Regions from separate parts of the Proteocatella sp. QWL-06 genome, predicted to be linked through region 2. Evidence: a T-box and tRNA genes for the amino acid it is inferred to sense, from the RefSeq annotation. Region 2 holds a T-box; the other regions hold tRNA genes.
What was found. A T-box is a leader RNA that pairs with one kind of tRNA and senses whether it is charged. The one in region 2 lies ahead of alaS (alanine--tRNA ligase), so its partner is inferred to be a tRNA-Ala.
Positions count from the first base shown of each region.

Region 1: it has a tRNA-Ala gene. The T-box ahead of alaS (alanine--tRNA ligase) is inferred to sense a tRNA for this amino acid. The anticodon was not compared.
Region 3: it has a tRNA-Ala gene. The T-box ahead of alaS (alanine--tRNA ligase) is inferred to sense a tRNA for this amino acid. The anticodon was not compared.
Region 4: it has a tRNA-Ala gene. The T-box ahead of alaS (alanine--tRNA ligase) is inferred to sense a tRNA for this amino acid. The anticodon was not compared.

Region 1 covers NZ_CM178755.1:418,296-421,456, forward strand. Annotated here, with positions in the region: rRNA gene AC4PGZ_RS01960 (16S ribosomal RNA) at 1-1,243, shown strand, start outside; tRNA gene AC4PGZ_RS01965 (tRNA-Ala) at 1,311-1,386, shown strand; rRNA gene AC4PGZ_RS01970 (23S ribosomal RNA) at 1,827-3,161, shown strand, end outside.
Region 2 covers NZ_CM178755.1:1,287,863-1,291,023, reverse strand. Annotated here, with positions in the region: gene nifS (cysteine desulfurase NifS) at 1-699, shown strand, start outside; gene nifU (Fe-S cluster assembly scaffold protein NifU) at 699-1,136, shown strand; T-box leader at 1,205-1,394, shown strand; gene alaS (alanine--tRNA ligase) at 1,441-3,161, shown strand, end outside.
Region 3 covers NZ_CM178755.1:1,984,404-1,987,564, reverse strand. Annotated here, with positions in the region: rRNA gene AC4PGZ_RS09580 (16S ribosomal RNA) at 1-1,191, shown strand, start outside; tRNA gene AC4PGZ_RS09575 (tRNA-Ala) at 1,259-1,334, shown strand; rRNA gene AC4PGZ_RS09570 (23S ribosomal RNA) at 1,761-3,161, shown strand, end outside.
Region 4 covers NZ_CM178755.1:425,445-428,605, reverse strand. Annotated here, with positions in the region: rRNA gene AC4PGZ_RS02095 (23S ribosomal RNA) at 1-688, opposite strand, end outside; tRNA gene AC4PGZ_RS02090 (tRNA-Ala) at 1,129-1,204, opposite strand; rRNA gene AC4PGZ_RS02085 (16S ribosomal RNA) at 1,272-2,906, opposite strand.

The DNA of each region.
Region 1 (3,161 bases), 870 kb from region 2:
ACCAAGGCGACGATCAGTAGCCGACCTGAGAGGGTGATCGGCCACACTGGAACTGAGACACGGTCCAGACTCCTACGGGAGGCAGCAGTGGGGAATATTGCACAATGGGCGCAAGCCTGATGCAGCAACGCCGCGTGAGTGATGAAGGCCTTCGGGTCGTAAAACTCTGTCCTAAGGGAAGATAATGACGGTACCTTAGGAGGAAGCCCCGGCTAACTACGTGCCAGCAGCCGCGGTAATACGTAGGGGGCAAGCGTTATCCGGAATTACTGGGCGTAAAGGGTGCGTAGGTGGCCTGACAAGTCAGGGGTCAAAGGCAACGGCTCAACCGTTGTAAGCCCTTGAAACTGTCGGGCTTGAGTTCAGGAGAGGAAAGCGGAATTCCTAGTGTAGCGGTGAAATGCGTAGATATTAGGAGGAACACCAGTGGCGAAGGCGGCTTTCTGGACTGATACTGACACTGAGGCACGAAAGCGTGGGGAGCAAACAGGATTAGATACCCTGGTAGTCCACGCCGTAAACGATGAGTACTAGGTGTCGGCCCTAAGGGTCGGTGCCGCAGTTAACACATTAAGTACTCCGCCTGGGAAGTACGCTCGCAAGAGTGAAACTCAAAGGAATTGACGGGGACCCGCACAAGTAGCGGAGCATGTGGTTTAATTCGAAGCAACGCGAAGAACCTTACCTAAGCTTGACATCCCTCTGAAAGCCCCTTAATCGGGGCCCCTCTTCGGAGCAGAGGTGACAGGTGGTGCATGGTTGTCGTCAGCTCGTGTCGTGAGATGTTGGGTTAAGTCCCGCAACGAGCGCAACCCTTGTCTTTAGTTGCCAGCAGCTTGGCTGGGCACTCTAGAGAGACTGCCGAGGATAACTCGGAGGAAGGTGGGGATGACGTCAAATCATCATGCCCCTTATGCTTAGGGCTACACACGTGCTACAATGGCTGTTACAAAGGGTTGCCAAGCCGCGAGGTGGAGCTAATCCCATAAAGACAGTCTAAGTTCGGATTGCAGGCTGAAACTCGCCTGCATGAAGCTGGAGTTACTAGTAATCGCAGATCAGAATGCTGCGGTGAATGCGTTCCCGGGTCTTGTACACACCGCCCGTCACACCACGGGAGTTGGGGGGGCCCAAAGTCAACTATCCAACCGTAAGGGGGAAGTTGCCTAAGGCAAAACCAATGACTGGGGTGAAGTCGTAACAAGGTAGCCGTATCGGAAGGTGCGGCTGGATCACCTCCTTTCTAGGGAGAAACTATTCTGCTGTTTAGTCTTGAGGGTTCATCTCTCAAATAATATTCAATGACCAGTGGGGGCTTAGCTCAGCTGGGAGAGCACCTGCCTTGCACGCAGGGGGTCAAGGGTTCGATCCCCTTAGTCTCCACCATTAAAACATTGAATATATTGTACCTTGAAAACTGCATACCAATTAAAAGAAACACATCTTTTAATTCCAGAATATAAATTACAGATGATACGCAAAGACGAAGAAAGAAATACAAATATACTAATCACCCTAAAAGTTGATAAAGTTATGTAGGTCTGAAATCCGTCAAAGGTAACACAAACTGTAATTTCATCGAGAAAAAAACAAAACAGTTAAAAATATCTATTATTTTTAACAACAATTCTTAAGTTGATTGCAAAATCATCAATAGATTTAAAGACGGCGAAAGCCGAGAGCGGGTGAGAGTCCCATAAAGAGAAACCAAGATTTACAAGACAGTCGAGGCGAGTGAACAAACGAGTGAAGGCGCGTACTATCGTACGTAACTGAATGAGAGCGGAGCTCAACAAAGAATGTCGCAGTAAATATTGATTTATATAGGTCAAGTTATTAAGAGCGTAAGGTGGATGCCTTGGCGCCAGGAGCCGATGAAGGACGTGGTAAGCTGCGATAAGCTTCGGGGAGGTGCAAGCAACCTTCGATCCGAAGATTTCCGAATGAGGAAACTCATACAGGGTAATGCCTGTATATCTCTGCATGAATACATAGTGCAGTGAGGGGAACCCGGAGAACTGAAACATCTAAGTACCCGGAGGAAAAGAAAGAAAACTCGATTCCCTAAGTAGCGGCGAGCGAAAGGGGAACAGCCTAAACCTGATCGGTTTTCCGGTCAGGGGTTTTGGACACCATCATGGAATAGAGGTATCATAGTAGAAGAGCTTTGGAAAGAGCCGCCGCAGAGGGTAACAGCCCCGTAAACGAAATGAGAAGACTTCCAGGTGTATCCAGAGTACCACGAGACACGTGAAACCTTGTGGGAAGATAGGGGGACCACCCCCTAAGGCTAAATACTACCTGGCGACCGATAGAGAATAGTACCGTGAGGGAAAGGTGAAAAGAACCCCGGGAGGGGAGTGAAATAGAACCTGAAACCTTATGCTTACAAGCTGTAGGAGCACGTTAATGTGTGACTGCGTACTTTTTGTAGAACGGGCCAACGAGTTGCGGTATTGAGCAAGGTTAAGGACTTCTGGTCCGAAGCCGTAGCGAAAGCGAGTCTTAACAGGGCGAAAGTTCAATGCTGCAGACCCGAAACCAGGCGACCTATCCATGGTCAGGTTGAAGTTTCCTTAATCGGAAATGGAGGACCGAACCCACGCACGTTGAAAAGTGCGGGGATGAACTGTGGATAGCGGTGAAATTCCAATCGAGCCTGGAGATAGCTGGTTCTCTCCGAAATAGCTTTAGGGCTAGCGTCGAGGTTAAGATTGCGGGAGGTAGAGCACTGAATGTCCTAGGGGCCCTTTGGGTTACCGAAGACTATCAAACTCCGAATGCCCGTACATCATACTCGGCAGTCAGACTATGGGTGATAAGGTCCATGGTCAAGAGGGTAACAGCCCAGACCGTCAGCTAAGGTCCCAAAATATATGTTAAGTGGAAAAGGATGTGGGATTGCACAGACAACCAGGATGTTGGCTTAGAAGCAGCCACTCATTTAAAGAGTGCGTAATAGCTCACTGGTCGAGTGGTCCCGCGCCGAAAATTACCGGGGCTCAAACATATTACCGAAGCTACGGATTCTCCGTAAGGAGAGTGGTAGGAGAGCGTCGTATACAGGCTGAAGCTGTACCGTAAGGAGCAGTGGACAGTATACGAGTGAGAATGTTGGCATGAGTAGCGAGATGGGGGTGAGAATCCCCCAGGCCGAAAAC
Region 2 (3,161 bases):
ATAGGCGAGATTGCAAGAGAACATAAGATTCTTTTCCATACGGATGCTGTTCAGGCGGTAGGAAATGTTGAAATAGATGTAAATGAAATGAATATAGATATGCTTTCGCTTTCTGGTCACAAAATATATGCACCAAAAGGCATAGGTGCCCTCTATATAAAAAAGGGAATAAGAATTCACAATCTTATTCACGGAGGAGGACAGGAAAGAAAGCTAAGAGCAGGTACTGAAAATACAGCAGGTATAGCAGCAATTGGAAAAGCATGCGAACTGGCTTTTGAGAACCTCGACAATCACATCATCCGCATGACTGAGCTGAGAGAAAAGCTCATTAGCGGAGTGCTTGAAAGAATTCCTCACACAATAGTTACGGGGGACAGAGAAAACAGGCTGTCGACGCTGGCAAGTTTCTGTTTTAGATTCATCGAAGGTGAAGCACTTCTTCTAAGCCTTGATATGGTAGGTATAGCGGGTTCGAGCGGATCGGCATGTACTTCAGGCGCACTTGATCCTTCTCATGTCCTTATGGCATTAGGACTTACGCATGAGATTGCACACGGGTCTCTTAGACTAAGCCTTTCAGATTTCACCACGGATGAAGATGTTGAATATGCACTGGAAAAGCTGCCTGTAATCGTAGAAAGACTGAGATCGATGTCACCGTTATATGAGGCGTTTTTGAAAGGAGAAAACAAATAATGTATACAAAAGAAGTAATGGATCACTTTTCAAATCCACGTAACGTTGGTGAAATTGAAAATCCTGACGGAGTCGGCGAAGTAGGAAATCCTAAGTGCGGCGATATAATGAAGATATATCTTAAGATTGAAAATGATATAATTGTAGATGTTAAATTCAAAACATTTGGCTGTGGTTCTGCGATAGCAAGCTCAAGCATGTCGACAGAGATGATAAAAGGTAAAAGTATCTATGAAGCGCTTGACCTTACAAACAAAGAGGTAGCAAATGCACTTGGAGGACTCCCTCCTGTGAAGATGCACTGCTCTGTTCTTGCAGAACAGGCAATTAAAAAAGCTATAAGAGACTATGCAATCCATAATAACAAAGTTATCCCTGGACTCACAGATGTCGAGATAGTCGAGGATCACGATCATGGAGAAGAAGAAGAGTTTTAATTCTTAATAAATTTACTATTGAAAAATCATTGAAAATGTTATAATATATATTAAAGAAAATATATAGAAGACATACTATGAAAAGGACTAGTAATTTTACAGGCTGATTCCAGAAAAGAGATGGTTGATGAGAATCTCTACAGCAGTATTATGAAGCTACCTTGGAGTTCATTTGTGAAAACAATGCGTTGATTACGTTATAATCGTGAGATGTTCTATTGAACAAATAAGGTGGTACCGCGTAAATTCGCCCTTATGAGATTAATCTCATAAGGGCTTTTTAACATACATTCAGGAGGTAAATATGAAAGTAAATGAAATCAGATCGGCATTTCTTGAATTTTTCAGAGAAAAAGGACATTATGTTCAGGAAAGCTTCCCGCTAGTTCCTATAAATGACAAGAGTCTGCTGCTTATAAATGCGGGAATGGCGCCATTAAAAAATTATTTCATAGGAACAGAAACTCCGCCAAGCAAAAGAATGGTGAGCTGCCAGAAGTGCATCAGAACGGGTGACATAGAGAATGTAGGAATAACTGCAAGGCACGCGACCTTCTTTGAGATGCTCGGAAATTTTTCGTTTGGTGATTACTTTAAAAATGAGGCAACTCAATGGGCGTGGGAATTTGTTACAGAATACCTCAAGCTGGATAAGGATCTGCTTTGGGTTACAGTATACGAAGAAGATGATGAAGCTCTTGAAATATGGGCACAGAATGTAAAAGTTCCAAGAGAAAGAATCGTTAAGCTTGGAAAAGCGGATAACTTCTGGGAGATTGGAACCGGAACTGGTCCATGTGGTCCATGCTCAGAAATATATATAGACAGAGGCGAAAAATATGGCTGTGGTTCTGATACATGCAAGCCTGGATGCGACTGTGACAGATTCCTCGAGTTCTGGAATCTTGTGTTCACTCAGTTTGACAAGGATGAAGAAGGAAACTACAACAGGCTAAAGAACCCAAATATCGATACAGGTATGGGACTCGAGAGAATTGCCTGCATAATGCAGGGGGTAGACAGTATTTTTGATATTGATACCATGAAGAACATTAGAGATCAGGTCTGCAGAATATCAAAAAAAGAATATAATTCAAGCAATCAAACTGACATCTCAATCAGAATAATTACAGATCACGTAAGGGCGGTCACTTTCATGTTATGTGACGGGGTGCTTCCATCAAATGAAGGAAGAGGATATATTCTTAGAAGGCTATTGAGAAGGGCGGCAAGACACGGAAAGCTGCTTGGAATAAATGGAGAGTTTCTCTGCGAGCTTTGTGATGTTGTAATCGCAGAATTTGGCGATGCTTATCCGCAGCTTGTTGAAAAGAAAGAATATATAAAGAAGATAATCCTTATCGAAGAACAGAAGTTCATTGAGACAATTGATCAGGGACTAAGCATACTGGAAAATCTGATAAATGAGCTTGACAATAAAAACTCCGATACGCTTTCAGGTGAAGAAGCCTTCAAGCTGTATGATACATTCGGATTCCCTATTGAGATGACAGAAGAGATTCTTCAGGAAAACGCAAAGAAGGTAGACAGAGAAGAATTCGAAAGACTGATGGATGAGCAGAGGGAAAAAGCTAGAACAGCAAGGCTCAGCCAGGACAATGAAGGCTGGAAAAAAGACAGCCTTGAAATTCCAGCTGACATCTCTACAGAGTTCATAGGATATGAATACACTGAAGCAGATGTAAGAGTACTCTATGTAAGCAATGAAACAGATGGTTCAGAGGTACTGAATCCAGGCGAAAAAGGGATAGTAATATTTGACAGGACGCCTTTTTATGCTGAAGGTGGAGGACAGGTAGGAGACAAGGGAACTGTATATTCTAAAAGTGTAAATGCAGCAGTCATAGATACTCAGAAAGCATCTGGCCAGATTATAATACACAAAGTATCTGTAAACAGTGGAAAGCTGCAGACTGGAGATAATGTCAGAGCACAGATTGAATCAGGCAAGAGAAAAAGTATCCAGGCTAATCACAGCGCTACTCACCTTCTACACAGAGCGCT
Region 3 (3,161 bases), 700 kb from region 2:
CTGAGACACGGTCCAGACTCCTACGGGAGGCAGCAGTGGGGAATATTGCACAATGGGCGCAAGCCTGATGCAGCAACGCCGCGTGAGTGATGAAGGCCTTCGGGTCGTAAAACTCTGTCCTAAGGGAAGATAATGACGGTACCTTAGGAGGAAGCCCCGGCTAACTACGTGCCAGCAGCCGCGGTAATACGTAGGGGGCAAGCGTTATCCGGAATTACTGGGCGTAAAGGGTGCGTAGGTGGCCTGACAAGTCAGGGGTCAAAGGCAACGGCTCAACCGTTGTAAGCCCTTGAAACTGTCGGGCTTGAGTTCAGGAGAGGAAAGCGGAATTCCTAGTGTAGCGGTGAAATGCGTAGATATTAGGAGGAACACCAGTGGCGAAGGCGGCTTTCTGGACTGATACTGACACTGAGGCACGAAAGCGTGGGGAGCAAACAGGATTAGATACCCTGGTAGTCCACGCCGTAAACGATGAGTACTAGGTGTCGGCCCTAAGGGTCGGTGCCGCAGTTAACACATTAAGTACTCCGCCTGGGAAGTACGCTCGCAAGAGTGAAACTCAAAGGAATTGACGGGGACCCGCACAAGTAGCGGAGCATGTGGTTTAATTCGAAGCAACGCGAAGAACCTTACCTAAGCTTGACATCCCTCTGAAAGCCCCTTAATCGGGGCCCCTCTTCGGAGCAGAGGTGACAGGTGGTGCATGGTTGTCGTCAGCTCGTGTCGTGAGATGTTGGGTTAAGTCCCGCAACGAGCGCAACCCTTGTCTTTAGTTGCCAGCAGCTTGGCTGGGCACTCTAGAGAGACTGCCGAGGATAACTCGGAGGAAGGTGGGGATGACGTCAAATCATCATGCCCCTTATGCTTAGGGCTACACACGTGCTACAATGGCTGTTACAAAGGGTTGCCAAGCCGCGAGGTGGAGCTAATCCCATAAAGACAGTCTAAGTTCGGATTGCAGGCTGAAACTCGCCTGCATGAAGCTGGAGTTACTAGTAATCGCAGATCAGAATGCTGCGGTGAATGCGTTCCCGGGTCTTGTACACACCGCCCGTCACACCACGGGAGTTGGGGGGGCCCAAAGTCAACTATCCAACCGTAAGGGGGAAGTTGCCTAAGGCAAAACCAATGACTGGGGTGAAGTCGTAACAAGGTAGCCGTATCGGAAGGTGCGGCTGGATCACCTCCTTTCTAGGGAGAAACTATTCTGCTGTTTAGTCTTGAGGGTTCATCTCTCAAATAATATTCAATGACCAGTGGGGGCTTAGCTCAGCTGGGAGAGCACCTGCCTTGCACGCAGGGGGTCAAGGGTTCGATCCCCTTAGTCTCCACCATTAAAACATTGAATATATTGTACCTTGAAAACTGCATACCAATTAAAAGAAACACATCTTTTAATTCCAGAATATAAATTACAGATGATACGCAAAGACGAAGAAAGAAATACAAATATACTAATCACCCTAAAAGTTGATAAAGTTATGTAGGTCTGAAATCCGTCGAAGGTAACACAAACTGTAATTTCATCGAGAAAAAAACAAAACAGTTAAAAATATCTATTATTTTTAACAACAATTCTTAAGTTGATTGCAAAATCATCAATAGATTTAAAGACGGCGAAAGCCGATTAAATAAACAGGCGAAAGATTTACAAGAAATCCGAGGCGTGGATTGAGCGACTGAGCGAGCGTACTGACGTACGTGAGTGAATGAGTGAAAGAACACAACAAAGGAGTTTGCAGTAAATGTGAAGCCGAATAGGTCAAGTTATTAAGAGCGTAAGGTGGATGCCTTGGCGCCAGGAGCCGATGAAGGACGTGGTAAGCTGCGATAAGCTTCGGGGAGGTGCAAGCAACCTTCGATCCGAAGATTTCCGAATGAGGAAACTCATACAGGGTAATGCCTGTATATCTCTGCATGAATACATAGTGCAGTGAGGGGAACCCGGAGAACTGAAACATCTAAGTACCCGGAGGAAAAGAAAGAAAACTCGATTCCCTAAGTAGCGGCGAGCGAAAGGGGAACAGCCTAAACCTGATCGGTTTTCCGGTCAGGGGTTTTGGACACCATCATGGAATAGAGGTATCATAGTAGAAGAGCTTTGGAAAGAGCCGCCGCAGAGGGTAACAGCCCCGTAAACGAAATGAGAAGACTTCCAGGTGTATCCAGAGTACCACGAGACACGTGAAACCTTGTGGGAAGATAGGGGGACCACCCCCTAAGGCTAAATACTACCTGGCGACCGATAGAGAATAGTACCGTGAGGGAAAGGTGAAAAGAACCCCGGGAGGGGAGTGAAATAGAACCTGAAACCTTATGCTTACAAGCTGTAGGAGCACGTTAATGTGTGACTGCGTACTTTTTGTAGAACGGGCCAACGAGTTGCGGTATTGAGCAAGGTTAAGGACTTCTGGTCCGAAGCCGTAGCGAAAGCGAGTCTTAACAGGGCGAAAGTTCAATGCTGCAGACCCGAAACCAGGCGACCTATCCATGGTCAGGTTGAAGTTTCCTTAATCGGAAATGGAGGACCGAACCCACGCACGTTGAAAAGTGCGGGGATGAACTGTGGATAGCGGTGAAATTCCAATCGAGCCTGGAGATAGCTGGTTCTCTCCGAAATAGCTTTAGGGCTAGCGTCGAGGTTAAGATTGCGGGAGGTAGAGCACTGAATGTCCTAGGGGCCCTTTGGGTTACCGAAGACTATCAAACTCCGAATGCCCGTACATCATACTCGGCAGTCAGACTATGGGTGATAAGGTCCATGGTCAAGAGGGTAACAGCCCAGACCGTCAGCTAAGGTCCCAAAATATATGTTAAGTGGAAAAGGATGTGGGATTGCACAGACAACCAGGATGTTGGCTTAGAAGCAGCCACTCATTTAAAGAGTGCGTAATAGCTCACTGGTCGAGTGGTCCCGCGCCGAAAATTACCGGGGCTCAAACATATTACCGAAGCTACGGATTCTCCGTAAGGAGAGTGGTAGGAGAGCGTCGTATACAGGCTGAAGCTGTACCGTAAGGAGCAGTGGACAGTATACGAGTGAGAATGTTGGCATGAGTAGCGAGATGGGGGTGAGAATCCCCCAGGCCGAAAACCCAAGGTTTCCTGAGGAAGGTTCGTCCTCTCAGGGTTAGTCGGGGCCTAAGCCGAGGCCGAAAGGC
Region 4 (3,161 bases), 860 kb from region 2:
CCCTGTTAAGACTCGCTTTCGCTACGGCTTCGGACCAGAAGTCCTTAACCTTGCTCAATACCGCAACTCGTTGGCCCGTTCTACAAAAAGTACGCAGTCACACATTAACGTGCTCCTACAGCTTGTAAGCATAAGGTTTCAGGTTCTATTTCACTCCCCTCCCGGGGTTCTTTTCACCTTTCCCTCACGGTACTATTCTCTATCGGTCGCCAGGTAGTATTTAGCCTTAGGGGGTGGTCCCCCTATCTTCCCACAAGGTTTCACGTGTCTCGTGGTACTCTGGATACACCTGGAAGTCTTCTCATTTCGTTTACGGGGCTGTTACCCTCTGCGGCGGCTCTTTCCAAAGCTCTTCTACTATGATACCTCTATTCCATGATGGTGTCCAAAACCCCTGACCGGAAAACCGATCAGGTTTAGGCTGTTCCCCTTTCGCTCGCCGCTACTTAGGGAATCGAGTTTTCTTTCTTTTCCTCCGGGTACTTAGATGTTTCAGTTCTCCGGGTTCCCCTCACTGCACTATGTATTCATGCAGAGATATACAGGCATTACCCTGTATGAGTTTCCTCATTCGGAAATCTTCGGATCGAAGGTTGCTTGCACCTCCCCGAAGCTTATCGCAGCTTACCACGTCCTTCATCGGCTCCTGGCGCCAAGGCATCCACCTTACGCTCTTAATAACTTGACCTATATAAATCAATATTTACTGCGACATTCTTTGTTGAGCTCCGCTCTCATTCAGTTACGTACGATAGTACGCGCCTTCACTCGTTTGTTCACTCGCCTCGACTGTCTTGTAAATCTTGGTTTCTCTTTATGGGACTCTCACCCGCTCTCGGCTTTCGCCGTCTTTAAATCTATTGATGATTTTGCAATCAACTTAAGAATTGTTGTTAAAAATAATAGATATTTTTAACTGTTTTGTTTTTTTCTCGATGAAATTACAGTTTGTGTTACCTTTGACGGATTTCAGACCTACATAACTTTATCAACTTTTAGGGTGATTAGTATATTTGTATTTCTTTCTTCGTCTTTGCGTATCATCTGTAATTTATATTCTGGAATTAAAAGATGTGTTTCTTTTAATTGGTATGCAGTTTTCAAGGTACAATATATTCAATGTTTTAATGGTGGAGACTAAGGGGATCGAACCCTTGACCCCCTGCGTGCAAGGCAGGTGCTCTCCCAGCTGAGCTAAGCCCCCACTGGTCATTGAATATTATTTGAGAGATGAACCCTCAAGACTAAACAGCAGAATAGTTTCTCCCTAGAAAGGAGGTGATCCAGCCGCACCTTCCGATACGGCTACCTTGTTACGACTTCACCCCAGTCATTGGTTTTGCCTTAGGCAACTTCCCCCTTACGGTTGGATAGTTGACTTTGGGCCCCCCCAACTCCCGTGGTGTGACGGGCGGTGTGTACAAGACCCGGGAACGCATTCACCGCAGCATTCTGATCTGCGATTACTAGTAACTCCAGCTTCATGCAGGCGAGTTTCAGCCTGCAATCCGAACTTAGACTGTCTTTATGGGATTAGCTCCACCTCGCGGCTTGGCAACCCTTTGTAACAGCCATTGTAGCACGTGTGTAGCCCTAAGCATAAGGGGCATGATGATTTGACGTCATCCCCACCTTCCTCCGAGTTATCCTCGGCAGTCTCTCTAGAGTGCCCAGCCAAGCTGCTGGCAACTAAAGACAAGGGTTGCGCTCGTTGCGGGACTTAACCCAACATCTCACGACACGAGCTGACGACAACCATGCACCACCTGTCACCTCTGCTCCGAAGAGGGGCCCCGATTAAGGGGCTTTCAGAGGGATGTCAAGCTTAGGTAAGGTTCTTCGCGTTGCTTCGAATTAAACCACATGCTCCGCTACTTGTGCGGGTCCCCGTCAATTCCTTTGAGTTTCACTCTTGCGAGCGTACTTCCCAGGCGGAGTACTTAATGTGTTAACTGCGGCACCGACCCTTAGGGCCGACACCTAGTACTCATCGTTTACGGCGTGGACTACCAGGGTATCTAATCCTGTTTGCTCCCCACGCTTTCGTGCCTCAGTGTCAGTATCAGTCCAGAAAGCCGCCTTCGCCACTGGTGTTCCTCCTAATATCTACGCATTTCACCGCTACACTAGGAATTCCGCTTTCCTCTCCTGAACTCAAGCCCGACAGTTTCAAGGGCTTACAACGGTTGAGCCGTTGCCTTTGACCCCTGACTTGTCAGGCCACCTACGCACCCTTTACGCCCAGTAATTCCGGATAACGCTTGCCCCCTACGTATTACCGCGGCTGCTGGCACGTAGTTAGCCGGGGCTTCCTCCTAAGGTACCGTCATTATCTTCCCTTAGGACAGAGTTTTACGACCCGAAGGCCTTCATCACTCACGCGGCGTTGCTGCATCAGGCTTGCGCCCATTGTGCAATATTCCCCACTGCTGCCTCCCGTAGGAGTCTGGACCGTGTCTCAGTTCCAGTGTGGCCGATCACCCTCTCAGGTCGGCTACTGATCGTCGCCTTGGTAGGCTTTTACCCCACCAACAAGCTAATCAGACGCAGGCTCATCCTTGTCCGCATGACTTTGATACAGTCCCGATGCCAGGTCTGTATTTCATCCGGTATTAGCACACCTTTCGATGTGTTATCCCGGTGACAAGGGCAGATTACCCACGCGTTACGCACCCGTCCGCCGCTAACTTATTATTCAACACTCAAGGCTCTATCCCCGTCAGGGGCTGTGTAAGCACTTTTGGCGAATGCGAATTTCTTCTACCCTTGAAAACCAAGGTTGAAATTCACAATTACGCTGGCTTTTTATATAAAGCTCTCAGTGTTGAATAATAAGTCCGCTCGACTTGCATGTGTTAAGCACGCCGCCAGCGTTCATCCTGAGCCAGGATCAAACTCTTAAATTTAATGGTTTGACTGGCCGGATTAAACATCCGACATATCTATTTTGTTATCTCAATAAATTGAAATTACGGTTTGTTTCTTTTTTTGATGATCACCCGAAGGCTCTCATCTAAATGGTTTGTATATTCTGCTGTTTAGTTTTCAAGGTTCATATTTCTGTGTTGTCGCGTTCAAGTTTATCTCCCGGCGACTTTTATTAGTATACTCTTGTTTTTAAATTTTGTCAACACGTTTTTTTGTTTTTTTGTATTTTTTTC